Regions from separate parts of the Bacillus sp. FSL K6-6540 genome, predicted to be linked through region 1. Evidence: riboswitches for the same ligand, from Rfam matches in the RefSeq annotation. Region 1 holds a riboswitch; the other holds the start of a gene.
What was found. A riboswitch is a leader RNA that binds a small molecule or an ion and turns the genes downstream of it on or off. The one in region 1 is predicted to bind cyclic di-AMP.

Region 1 (6,188 bases):
ATTGCCGGTTTTATAGGCGCTGCGGTATTCCCCGTCGGATTGATTCTTGTCCTGCTTGCAGGCGGGGAGCTGCTGACGGGCAACATGATGGCCGTGTCCTTGGCCAGATTCAAGAGGAGAATTTCCACGAAGGAGATGATGCGGAATTTAGCGCTTGTCACGGTCAGCAATATGTTGGGAGCGTTATTCGTCGCTTACTTCTTCGGACATGTGACCGGTCTGACAGGCAGCGGCGTTTACCTGGAGAAACTGGTGGATATGGCCGGGCATAAGCTGGACGACAGCTTCCTGCAAGCCTTCCTGTCGGGCATCGGGTGCAACTGGCTCGTAGCCCTCGCCGTATGGCTGTCCTACGGATCGGATCAGATGAGCGGCAAAATTCTCGGGATCTGGTTTCCGACCATGGCGTTTGTCGCCATCGGGTTTCAGCACGTGGTGGCCAACATGTTTCTCATCCCGGCCGCGATTTTTGAAGGCTATTACAGCTGGGGCGAGTATCTGATGAACTTCATTCCGGTATGGCTGGGCAATTTCGTTGGCGGCGCGTTATTTGTGGGAGCGACATACGGAACCGTTTATTTAAAGCAGGAGAAACAGGCCGCAGCCGCTCCGCGCGGCGAGCAGACGCCTGTGCCATCGGCCGGCGCTCCTCAACAGGTTCATTCGGCGCAGAATGTTTCCTAATGCCGGAAGCCTGGCGAGCGTCTGGCTTAAAGAAAAAGCTGCGTTCAACCGTCCTTGATGAAAGGCAGCGGTTGATCGCAGCTTTTTGTCGTGATGGGCGAGGCTGTTCCAAGTAATGAATCAAGCAGGGAACAAGCCCGCTATTTTTTTAAATGGTAGGGAACCGTCGTGATGATCACGTCTCTCCGATACAGGAGATGTGCCCGGATGAGCAGGCTGGATTGATTGTGCAGAAAATTATGCCAGCCCTTCTTGGGGATGAACTGCGGAATGACGACGGTAACCTGATAGTCGGATTCGCTGGCCTTGCGCTGCACGGTATTGATGAATTTCGTCAGCGGCTGAATGATGCTCCGATAAGGCGAGTGCAGCGTCACCAGCCGGATGTCCGGCTGCCACTTTTTCCATTTTTCCTGGAAGGCGACTTCCTCCTCCCGCTCGAACGGCACGTACACTGCGATGATTTGGCCCGCTCCCAGCGATTTGGCGTAATTCAGCGAGTTCTCCACCACATGCGTGATTCCTGCCACAGGCAGGATGATGACATTCCCCTCAATCGGCTTAACCGGCTCGCAGGTCGTAATCCGGAGCTGGTCCGCTACCGCCTCGTAATGCTTGCGGATCCGGGTGAAAATCCAGATGATCAGCGGCAGGAATATCAGGACGGACCACACCTGGGCGAATTTCGTAAAGAAGAAGATCATGGTCACGATAAAGCTGATGCATGCGCCGGTGGTGTTAATGATCAGCTTGACGATCCAGCCTTCGGGCTTTTCGCGAATCCATTTCACCATCATCCCGGTCTGGGAGAGGGTAAACGGGATAAACACGCCGACGGCATACAGCGGAATCAGATGCTCGGTTTTGCCTTCAAAAGCCAGCAGCAGCAGAATGGAGAAAAATCCAAGAATCATGATTCCGTTTGAGTATCCCAGACGGTCGCCGCGGACGGTGAACATTCTAGGAATGAACTTATCCTTCGCCAGATTGACGGCCAGCAGGGGAAAAGCGGAATACCCCGTGTTGGCGGCAAGGATCAGAATTAAGGCCGTTGTCCCTTGTATGAAGTAATAAAGCGCATTTCGCCCGAAGGTATGCTCGGCAATTTGGGAAACGACCGTGACTTGTTCGCTGGGACTGACCCCATAGTAATAAGCCAGGAAAACGATGCCCGAAAATAACAGGGCCAGCAGCGATCCCATCGCCACCAGAGTTTTGGCGGCGTTATTCGGGGCCGGGTCTTTGAAATTCGGAATGGCATTGGAAATCGCCTCCACGCCGGTCAGGGCGGAGCTGCCCGAGGCAAATGCGCGCAGGAGCAGGAACAAGCTCAGCCCGGCTACGGGCGTGCCGATCGGCGTATGAAGCTCCGGAGACGCATGGCCTGTGGCAATGTTGAATATCCCTACCCCGATCAGGATGAATAACGCAAGCACGAACAGGTAAACCGGATAAGCCAATATGGAGGCCGACTCCGTAACTCCTCTTAAATTCAATACGGTCAAGCATAGAACGAACACGATGGAGATCGGCAGATTATAGGCGTGCAATTCCGGAAAAGCCGACGTGATCGCATCCGTCCCGGCCGACACGCTGACCGCAACCGTCAGGATATAGTCCACGAGCAAGGAACCGCCGGCCACCAGCCCCGGGTACATGCCCAAATTCCGTTTGGACACGACATATGCGCCGCCGCCGTGCGGATAGGAGAAAATAATTTGTCTGTACGACAGGATAAGTGCCAGCAATAAGACCAGGACGCCGACGGCAATCGGTATGGAATACCAATAGGCAGCTGCCCCGACGGTCATCAACACAATGAGGATTTGTTCCGGGCCATAGGCCACGGACGATAGCGCATCGGAAGACAGGATGGCCAGCGCCTTGGTTTTATTCAGCTTTTGTTCGCCTAATTCCGTTGATTTAAGCGGTCTTCCGATGAGGAAGCGCTTGATTGAGGATAACATGGTTGTTTTTCACCGCCGCTTAAGATTAAGTTCATGGTAGAAGCTCCCTGAACGGACTTCTATCGGTGTTTTTTATATGCTGGACATAGGAACGGTCACCATTCCTATGCTGATTTTTGGCAAACAAAAAACACAGGTTAGAACCCTGTGTTTGATCACAAGTTCACAACCCTCCCGATCAACGCTGACGAGGTTAGCTGTCGGATTCGGGCGGTGAGAGTCGCCCTACCTGATTCCATCGCGGCGTACGTACGCGACGCATCAGGATTCACCCCATAGTATGGTTGAAGGATCCTATAGGTATCCCTCCATACGGTTGGTTCCCCCGCTTTCCATCATGGAAATTAAGCGAATGTCATGTGAATATGAAGAATGTTTTCGAAGCTGAATAGTATATTACGCCTGCTCCAATCGTTTGTAAAACATCCTCCAACGATCATTCGAACAGAATTATTTATAAAAAATGACAGATAAGCGCTTACATAAAGACGTGGCTTTGACAGGCTTTTTATTTTGCATGTTTACTGCGAAAATCACGAGTTTCTATAATATGGAGGATTAGGAGTGGGGAACAAATTCGCCATGCCGGTCTCGGGGGAGGAGACACTGGCATGGCGAATTTTTTTGGGAGTGGTCCATGATTCGGCAAGGAAGAGAAAGGGTCTGGGTTCCTCTTCTTTGCTCTTGATAGGAATATACCCGGGGGAAAGTAAAGTGAATCACCTGATTAGAAAAAAATGTATGACTTTACTGGAACCCCGATTTTCTTTTAAGATAAAGGGATATGATGCAGCCGAGCATAAGGGGGAAGTACGAAATGACTCAAGCGATGATTCATCAGGAAAACGGCGTATTTCCGGCGGTATGTCCGTTGGATTGTCCCGATACATGCGGCCTGCTGCTGCATAAAGAGAACGGAAAAATCGTCAAGGTGACCGGTAATCCGGAGCATCCAATTACGCAGGGAGCCATCTGCAATAAAGTCCGTAATATGGCACACCGGGTGTACCATCCGGAACGCGTGCTCTATCCGCTGCGAAGGGTAGGTCCCAAGGGAGAGGGCGCCTTCGAGCGGATCAGCTGGGACGAAGCCATTCAGGAGATTGCGGGACGCTATAAGGACTTGATTGAGGAATACGGCTCCAAGAGTATCCTGCCTTACAGCTTCTACGGCAATATGGGGATATTGAGCGTCGACGGCATGGACCGCAGATTCTTCAACAGGCTGGGTGCCAGCCGCCTGAAGCAGTCGATCTGCAATTCCGCGGGCAATGAGGGCTGGAAATCCGTGATGGGGTTTAATGGGGGAACCGTTCCGGAGGACACCGTACGAGCCGACGTCATCCTCGTCTGGGGCGGCAACATCGTCAGCACCAATATGCACCAGATGGTGATTGCAGAGAAAGCGCGCAAAGCCGGTGCCAAGGTCGTTGTGATCGATGTCCACAAGAACCAGACGGGGCAATGGGCCGACTGGTTCATTCCGCTGTATCCAGGCACGGATGCGGCGCTGGCCGTCGGCCTCATGCACATCATGTTCCGTGACGGCATGATAAATGAGGAATTCCTCCGCAAGTATACGATTGGTCATGAAGCCTTGCGCGAGCACGTCAAAGAATACACGCCGGAGCACGTTTCTTCCATTACCGGCATCTCGATCGAGGATATCGAGAAATTGGCCGAGCTCTACGGCCGGGCCGATACCTCCTACATCCATATCGGCAACGGTCTTCAGCATCACGACAACGGCGGCTTGACGGTGCGCAGCATTGCCGCGCTTCCCGCTTTGACCGGACAATGGCTGAAGCGGGGCGGAGGGGCCGCCAAGTCGAACGGCGGTTACAACAGCATGGATAGCGACGCGCTTGAGCGTCCCGATCTCCGGCCGAATCCCGAAGCGCGCACGATTAACATGAACCGGATCGGCGAAGCGCTTGCCATGACCGAACAGCCGATTAAGTCGCTCTTCGTTTATTGCAGCAATCCGCTGGTTGTGGCTCCCGATACCGAGCGGGTCAGGGAAGGGTTTGCACGGGAAGATCTGTTTACGGTTGTGCATGACCTGTTTATGACGGATACGGCCAAGTATGCCGATATCGTGCTCCCGGCAACCTCCTCGTTCGAGAATACGGACCTGTACGCTTCCTACTGGCATCAGTACGTTCAGCTGCAGGAGCCGGTCATTCCGGCACTTGGGGAAAGCAAGGGCAACGTAGAGCTGTTCTCCTTGCTGGGACGGGCTATGGGATTCCAGGAACCGGCTTTTCATGAGACCGAGGAAGAGATGATCGCAAGAGCGCTCGACTTCCCGGATAACCCTTATCTAAACGGCGTCACGCTGGACAAGCTGAGGGAACACCGCCATGTGAAGCTCGATATGACGCCGCTTGACACGTATCTGGATCGTTTGCCGACACCTTCGGGACGCATCGAGTTATACTCTGCGCAGCTGGAGGAAGCAGGTCTGCCGCCCCTTCCGACCTACGTGCCGCTGAAGGAAGGATATGACGGGGTAAGGCGCGGCCGCGGGCACCAATACCCGCTCATGTTCATTTCGCCGCCGAACCATAACTTCCTGAACTCGACCTTTGCGAACGTGGAGAAGCATCAGAAGCTGGAGAAGGAGCCGGCCCTGCAGATTCACCCGGCGGATGCGGAGGAACGCGGGCTCCAGGACGGCGAGATGGTCATCGTATATAATGACCGCGGAACCTATGAAGTCCGGGCGAAGGTGACGGATAAAATGCTGCCGGGCACCGTAGTCAGCCAAGGCCTGTGGTGGGAAGGCGAGGGCCGCAAGCAGCGCGCCAATGCCCTTACGCCGGACAGGCTGTCCGACTTGGGTGGAGGGGCTACCTTCTTCTCGACGGTGGTCGAGGTGAAGCGGAAGCAATAAAGCGATAGACCCATCCTAGGCAGACGGATGGCCCAAGGACAGATGACGCAGAAGAGGCCCCCTCAGGGGGCTTCTTTTTTGTATAGTGCACGTGAAACAAAAAGGCCTGTAAGATCCCCGGATCTTACAGGCCTTTTTCATTGCCGGCATTTCTTATACTTTTTGCGGAACTGTCAATAGCCAGAATCCGTCCGAAGTATCAAAAATCGCGTGTTTGTTATATAGTTTCACACATTTGTCAAAGGTAGAATGTTCTTAAGCCCGCAGCATAGCGGTAATCGGCCCACCAGTTCATGTGAACGGGGCAAATGCTAAAAGCACGAATGAATTTAGATAGATGGGAGGAAGAAAATGTCCCCAACCGCACCGAAACCGCAGCCTGAAGGGCTGTCTTCGAAAGGTAAGGTTTACAGCCGGAGCTTCCTGAGGCGCTTGATGAAGCAATGGGATGCCCAGCTGATGGTCATTCCGGGCATCATCCTCGTCTTGATCTTTTCTTATCTGCCCATGTACGGGGTGCTGACAGGTTTTATGGACTACAACCTGTTTACGGGCTCGCGAATTTGGGAGAATCCCTGGGTCGGATTCAAGCACTTTGAAGCTTTTTTTGCCGCGCCGGAATTCGAACGCTTGATCCGCAA
Region 2 (6,188 bases), 6.3 Mb from region 1:
TCTCGAACGGATGCGCCGAGTTGGCCCCCATAAAACCGCCCCCATTGGTGCCCAGATGCTTGATCGATTCGAGCGCAGCCACCGGGCCCACCGCTATTTGCTGCTCGCTTCCTTCCAGCGTCGTGACGCTGAGCGTAGGCTTCAGGGTCTGCGGCACCTGCAGCGCCACCAGTACCATCGCAATGATGAAAGCAGCCGGAATGAATACACGGGTATGCGCCTTAACGAAGTCCTCAAAAAAGTTGCCGACGGTCGTGCCCTTGCTGGTCACCGCCCGGATAAAAGCAATCGCCACGCACAGCCCGGTCGCTGCGGACGTAAACATCATCATCGTAATGACGGCCATCTGGGCCAGATAAGACAATCCCGACTCGCCGCTGTAATGCTGAAGATTCGTATTGGTCATAAAGCTGATAATCGTATTGAACGACAAGGTTGGTTCCATATGGCCGATACCGCTCGGGTTCAACGGCAGCACTTTCTGCAGCCGCAGAATCAAGTAGCCCGCCGCAACCAGCACGATATTCGTTAACACAAAGCTGACGGCATATCCTTTCCATGTCATCCCCTTGCGTTCTTTTAAGCCGATCAGAGCAAAGATCCGTTTCTCCGCCCAGGAGAACCATCTGTCCGTTCCATTGCTTTCATAACGAAACACCTGATATAGATAAGTTCCCAGCGGCTTGACCAGCAGCACCAGAACGAGTATAACGATGGCAATTTGTAAAATGCCCATGACGAATGCCTTCCTCCTTCAGCCGTTTCCCTAGAATTTTTCAGGGTGAATCAGCGCATAAATCAAATAGAGAAAAATAAAAATCGTGAATATCAACATGATCATCACGGCTGATCAGCCTCCGGTTCCGAAACCACGCGCCCGCACCAGGACATAAACAGCATGAGCAGTCCGTAGGTTCCTCCCAAAATGAGCACCATAACTAAATCCTGCATGAATGTAACCTCCCCTAACTCTTGTGGCGTCAGTCCAAACGCTTAGCTCATTACGGATGCCATCAGAAAGGACACCTGATGATGATTCGTATGAAGCACCACATCGGCACCCAGCCCTTTGTATATCAAGCGCGGATTGCCGGAATGGGTGATCACGTAAATCGACTCCGAGGTCCATGTCCGGCAGATCCGTAAATAGCGGCAGCACAGATTCAAGCTGCTTTCGAACAGAAACACCTTGCTGACGGGAAACTCGGGAATGATCCAGGTCTGCTCGTCTCTTGTATCAATCAAAATGATGGGTCTGCAGCCCAGTTCTCGCAGCCTCTGCTGCTCAGCCCGGTTGTTGGCTATGGCCGCAAACGGAACACGTTTGTGAATCAGCTGGCGGACGAATTCCTCCCCGGCCTTGTTCGGCGCGGATACCAGGATGAATTCCTGTGGTTTCTCCATCTTCGTTTCTCCTCCTAAGGTCAGAAAGAGAAGGCAACAACAAAGAAGCCTGCGGAAAGAGAAGAACTCTTCCCGCAGGCTTCTTACAGGCCACGGTGAAATACACCGTGGCCCAAGTCCACGACAATCGTTGCCTCTCTCGATACGCTTACGAGGTTAGCTGACGGATTCGGGCGTGAGAGTCGCCCTACCCATAGACCGTTATCTTGTCTACAGGATTCACCCCAGAGAGATCAGGTTCATCTCCCGACTGGTTCCCCCGTTCCTTTTCCATTCAAGGACTCAGCGAAAATTAAAAACGAGTAGCATGTTATTCTATTAGCCATTGACTTGTCATCCAGACTGGGCATAACAGCACAGCAACAGGAGGTTCACGCGGTGAGAGTCGCCTCTACCTTCAAATCTCAGCAAGGCCCATGGTGCCTTCGCCATCGATCCATAAAGAGCTTAGGGGCAGCTCTCACACTGCCTTTAAATCTATATGGAACGACTGTCCGTATGCCTTGGTCGTTGGTGACCGTCAATTCATAGTTCGTATCATACGTCCGGCCCTGCAGGATGTAAATGTGAGCAAAAACACATCTGGCGTTATGTCGAACAGGAACCAAGCTGTATTTCGTCTCTATCTTCCGAATACTGCTCTATACTATGTATTTCTCTTGTTTCCTCTTATTTATCGCAATCCAACGAGATACTGAGATTTTGCCACGATAATAGATGACACGACCGATTGTACGCGTTTTCTTTTACCGTTTTCATCACATTTCGGAATCTATTCGTCCCATACGGTCATTTACTTTTCGTTTCCTCCGGCGTATGATTCATCCATCTATTCGAAACACGTTATACGCCGAGCTCCCGACAGACCGGGAGACGGGGGAACCAAAGTCACCAGTCTTCGATTGGTGAATGGGGTGAATCCGCTGCGCCTAGGATCGAAGGGCCCAGTGGTAGGGTGCTCTCAGTCCGAATCCGTCAGCTAACCTCGTAGGCGCGTTGTTGAGAGAGAATACCATCCAAGCTTTGGCATAGCGGCCGCCGGAATTGGGGCTCTAACCATAAATAGGCCTGGAGAGCGGGGTTTCTCTGCTCACCAGGCCTATTTGCCGTGCATATAACATTCTTATAAAGGAGCGTAGATCATATCATGACGAAACTCATCGAGGCAGCGCTTACACCCGTCATCGAAACCGCAGTGCCTGCATTAGGTGGAGAGACTATCCGCCATATGGAGATATTTCGTTTCGACCGGGGCTCGGCCGAACGCTTTATCCCATGGAGCGATCATGGCTGGAACTGCGGCTTGTTCAAAGTCAGCTGCAAAGACGCGGCAGGATATGTCGAATATGCCCTGCCAAGCACGAGAGAATTTTCGGACCTGGTCCGCTGGGCATCCGTCTTCTCAAGGCTGAGAGGCATGTCCGTGACTGAGGCCATTCGCTATGCCCGAAAGCAGCAGCAGTGGGGACCCGCACGGATGCAACTTGCTGTATCAGCCCTCGCCGATCTGGAGATCAACCTGCATCGGCACATCACCCGAGAGCGGTTAGGCGGACTGCCGCTGGAGCACTCCTTCCTTATGAATTGCTCGGAGGGGTATTATCATTTCTAGGGGCAGCAGCTACAGAGAGCTACTGTCCCCGTTTCCTTTGGATTGGGCACTTCTAAGCAGCCTGATGTTTTTTGAAACCATGAAGAACCCCGTCAAAAAGCCACTTATTTCATCAGGCATTTTGACGGGGTTCTGCAATCGGATCCCGCTCACTTGAACATATTTTTGAGCACCATCATCAGGTTGGCCGGCTTCTCTGCCAGCCTCCGGGTGAAATACGGGTACCACATCGTTCCATAGGGCATATAACACCGGATACGGTAGCCGTCCTGCGCAAGCGCTGCTTGATCGTTCATCCGCAGTCCATACAGCATCTGAAATTCATAGTCCTGTTTGTCTATGCGGCTCTGCTCGGCAAATACCTTCACCCAGTCGATGATGTTGTCGTCATGCGAGGCAATCGCGACGTAGGCTCCTTGGTCAAAATGCATTTTGACCAATTTCTTGTAGTTGTCAATGACCTCCCGCTTCTGCTGAAAGGCGATGGTTCCCGGCTCTTTGTACGCGCCCTTTACTAGCCGTAAATTAACGCCGGCCCTTAACAGATTCTTCACGTCCTCCTCCGTACGGAACAAGTAGGCCTGCATCACGGTCCCCACATTGGTCAGCCCCTCCTTATGAAGGCGGAGCGTCATATCGATGGTTGCCTGGGTATACGGCGAATCCTCCATGTCCAGGCGAACGAAGTTGCGGTGCTCTTTAGCCTTTCTTACCACCGACCTGATGTTTTCGTAAGCCTTCTCGGGGTCCAGGGCCATGCCCATCTGCGTCGGTTTCAAGGATACGTTCGATTGCACTTCGCGCCTCCCAATCCCTTCCACCAGCTTCAAATATTCCTCTCGGTACCCGGCCGCTTCATCCAGCGTCGTAATGCCCTCCCCCAAATGATCCAGCGTAACGAGAATGCCTTTCGCGTTCAGCCTCTCGATTTCGTCCAGCGCCTCATCCAAGGTATCGCCGGCAATGAATCGGCCAGCCAATTTCCGGCCGTACTTGATCGACAGCCATTTCACGAGTTTATTGCCGGACACCGTCAGGATCACTTTACGGTAAAGCTCGGTTCCGTCCATGCGCGCGCCCCCTTTGCAAGGTAACCAAAATGACTCTATCTAACTCATATGCAAAAATCATGACGGCATGCAGGGAGACATACATATTTAAATAGAGGTTTTCACCAGGAGATCCTAACCATGCCACCATGACGATCCGCAGCTGGACCATTGGCCTGAAGCTTCGATTCATATCATGTTAAGGAGGGGCCTCCCCATGCGAGCACCTTTTCGGAACGAACCATTTATGGACTTCAACAACGAGTGGAACAACAAGTTATACGATGCGGCGTTATCCGGGGTCGAAGCCGAGCTTGGCCAATCGTACCCCTTGGTTATCGGCGGTGCCAAAATCCATACGGAACGTACCGCTAAGTCGGTCAATCCGTCGCGCAAACGCCAAGTCATCGGCGTCGTGTCCCAAGCGGATACTAAGCTTGCCGAGCAAGCCATTCAGACGGCGGCGCGTACCTTTGAGACGTGGAAGCACACCGAGGCGAACGAGCGGGCACGCTACCTGTTCAAGGCCGCGGCAATCATGCGGCGGCGCAAGCTCGAGTTCTCCGCGCTGATGACCCTCGAAGCCGGCAAGACGCGTGCCGAAGCGGACGCGGATACGGCCGAAGCGATCGATTTCATGGAGTTCTATGCACGCGAAATGCAGCGCCTGAGCGCGCCCCAGCCGCTGACGGTCCACGAGGAGGAAGAGAATCATCTCGATTACATCCCGCTTGGCGTCGGCATCGTCATTCCGCCTTGGAACTTCCCGCTCGCGATTATGGCCGGTATGACCACGGCGGCCATCGTCTCCGGCAACACCGTTGTGCTGAAACCGGCGAGCACCACCCCGGTCATAGCCGCCAAATTCGTGCAGCTTCTGGAAGAAGTCAGCCTGCCTCCGGGTGTCGTTAACTTCCTGCCTGGTCCGGGTCAGGAAGTGGGCGACTATTTGGTGGATCACCCTTTGACCAGGTTTGTCAGCTTTACGGGTTCCCGCGACGTTGGACTGCGAATTCAAGAGCGTGCGGCCAAAACGCAGCCGGGGCAGCGATGGATCAAGCGCGTCATCGCCGAAATGGGCGGGAAAGACGCCATCATCGTGGACAACGAAGTCGATTTGGACCTTGCTGCGGATGCGATTACCGCTTCGGCCTTCGGCTTCTCCGGCCAGAAATGCTCCGCCTGCTCCAGAGCCATCGTGCATGAGGACGTCTATGATACCGTGCTGCAGAAGGTCATCGAGCGCTCCAAGAAGCTGGTGATCGGAAGCCCCTCCCATGCCGAGGCTCAGGTGGGACCCGTCATCGACGATAAGGCGTACCGTAAAATTCTCGACTATATCGAAATCGGAAAAAGCGAAGGCAAGCTGGTACTTGGCGGATTTCCGGGCGATCCGGAGGGGTATTTCATTCAGCCTACGATTTTTGCGGATGTGGACAGCACTGCCCGTATTTCCCAAGAGGAAATCTTCGGCCCGGTGGTGGCCTTCACGAAGGCAGCCTCCTTCGACGAAGCGATTCAATTCGCCAATAATACCGATTATGGGCTGACCGGCGCGGTGATCTCGAACAACCGCGCGCATCTGGAGCAGGCACGGCGCGATTTCCATGTCGGCAACCTGTATTTGAACCGGAAATGCACCGGCGCCTTGGTGGGCACCCACCCGTTCGGCGGCTTCAATATGTCCGGCACGGATTCCAAAGCCGGCGGCCGCGACTACCTGCTCTTGTTCACGCAGCCGAAGGTGGTGTCGGAACGGTTCTGAATACGGCATGCCAAAAAACCTCTCCATGATCATGGAGAGGTTTTTGATGTACCTTGTTTTATCGGCATTATGCCCTGGCTTTGCCCTTAATCTCCCGGACTACCTTGCCTTCAAACGATTGGTTCATCCAGTAGGCCAGCTGAATGCCTTCCTCGCTGAAGGTGCATTCCGTCGTTAGGTAGAACGGCGTCTCGGTCAGCCTGACGATCAGCTGCAGCGTCCGGTCATCCTTCCAGGTCATGGAGGCAGCATACGCTTGATCCGTCATCATGATCAGCTTCGTGGTTCCCGACTTCCACTCGCTCCGGCCAAGGGCAATCGAGTTGACGCCATGTTCCCCCGTAAGCTCCAACACCCC

Region 2: it holds a riboswitch for cyclic di-AMP, as region 1 does, so the genes downstream of both, MHH82_RS02215 (hypothetical protein) here and MHH82_RS30555 (APC family permease) in region 1, are expected to answer to the same signal.

What each region holds. Positions count from the first base shown of each region.
Region 1 covers NZ_JBBOXH010000001.1:6,771,977-6,778,164, reverse strand. The annotation lists gene MHH82_RS30560 (formate/nitrite transporter family protein) at 1-684, shown strand, start outside; gene MHH82_RS30555 (APC family permease) at 825-2,651, opposite strand; cyclic di-AMP (ydaO/yuaA leader) riboswitch at 2,818-3,012, opposite strand; gene MHH82_RS30550 (molybdopterin-containing oxidoreductase family protein) at 3,469-5,547, shown strand; gene MHH82_RS30545 (ABC transporter permease) at 5,899-6,188, shown strand, end outside.
Region 2 covers NZ_JBBOXH010000001.1:512,933-519,120, reverse strand. The annotation lists gene kdpA (potassium-transporting ATPase subunit KdpA) at 1-736, opposite strand, end outside; gene MHH82_RS41600 (potassium-transporting ATPase subunit F) at 767-835, opposite strand; gene MHH82_RS02215 (hypothetical protein) at 994-1,404, opposite strand; cyclic di-AMP (ydaO/yuaA leader) riboswitch at 1,534-1,702, opposite strand; cyclic di-AMP (ydaO/yuaA leader) riboswitch at 2,243-2,415, shown strand; gene MHH82_RS02210 (hypothetical protein) at 2,552-3,016, shown strand; gene MHH82_RS02205 (proline dehydrogenase family protein) at 3,166-4,086, opposite strand; gene pruA (L-glutamate gamma-semialdehyde dehydrogenase) at 4,283-5,830, shown strand; gene MHH82_RS02195 (serine hydrolase domain-containing protein) at 5,898-6,188, opposite strand, start outside.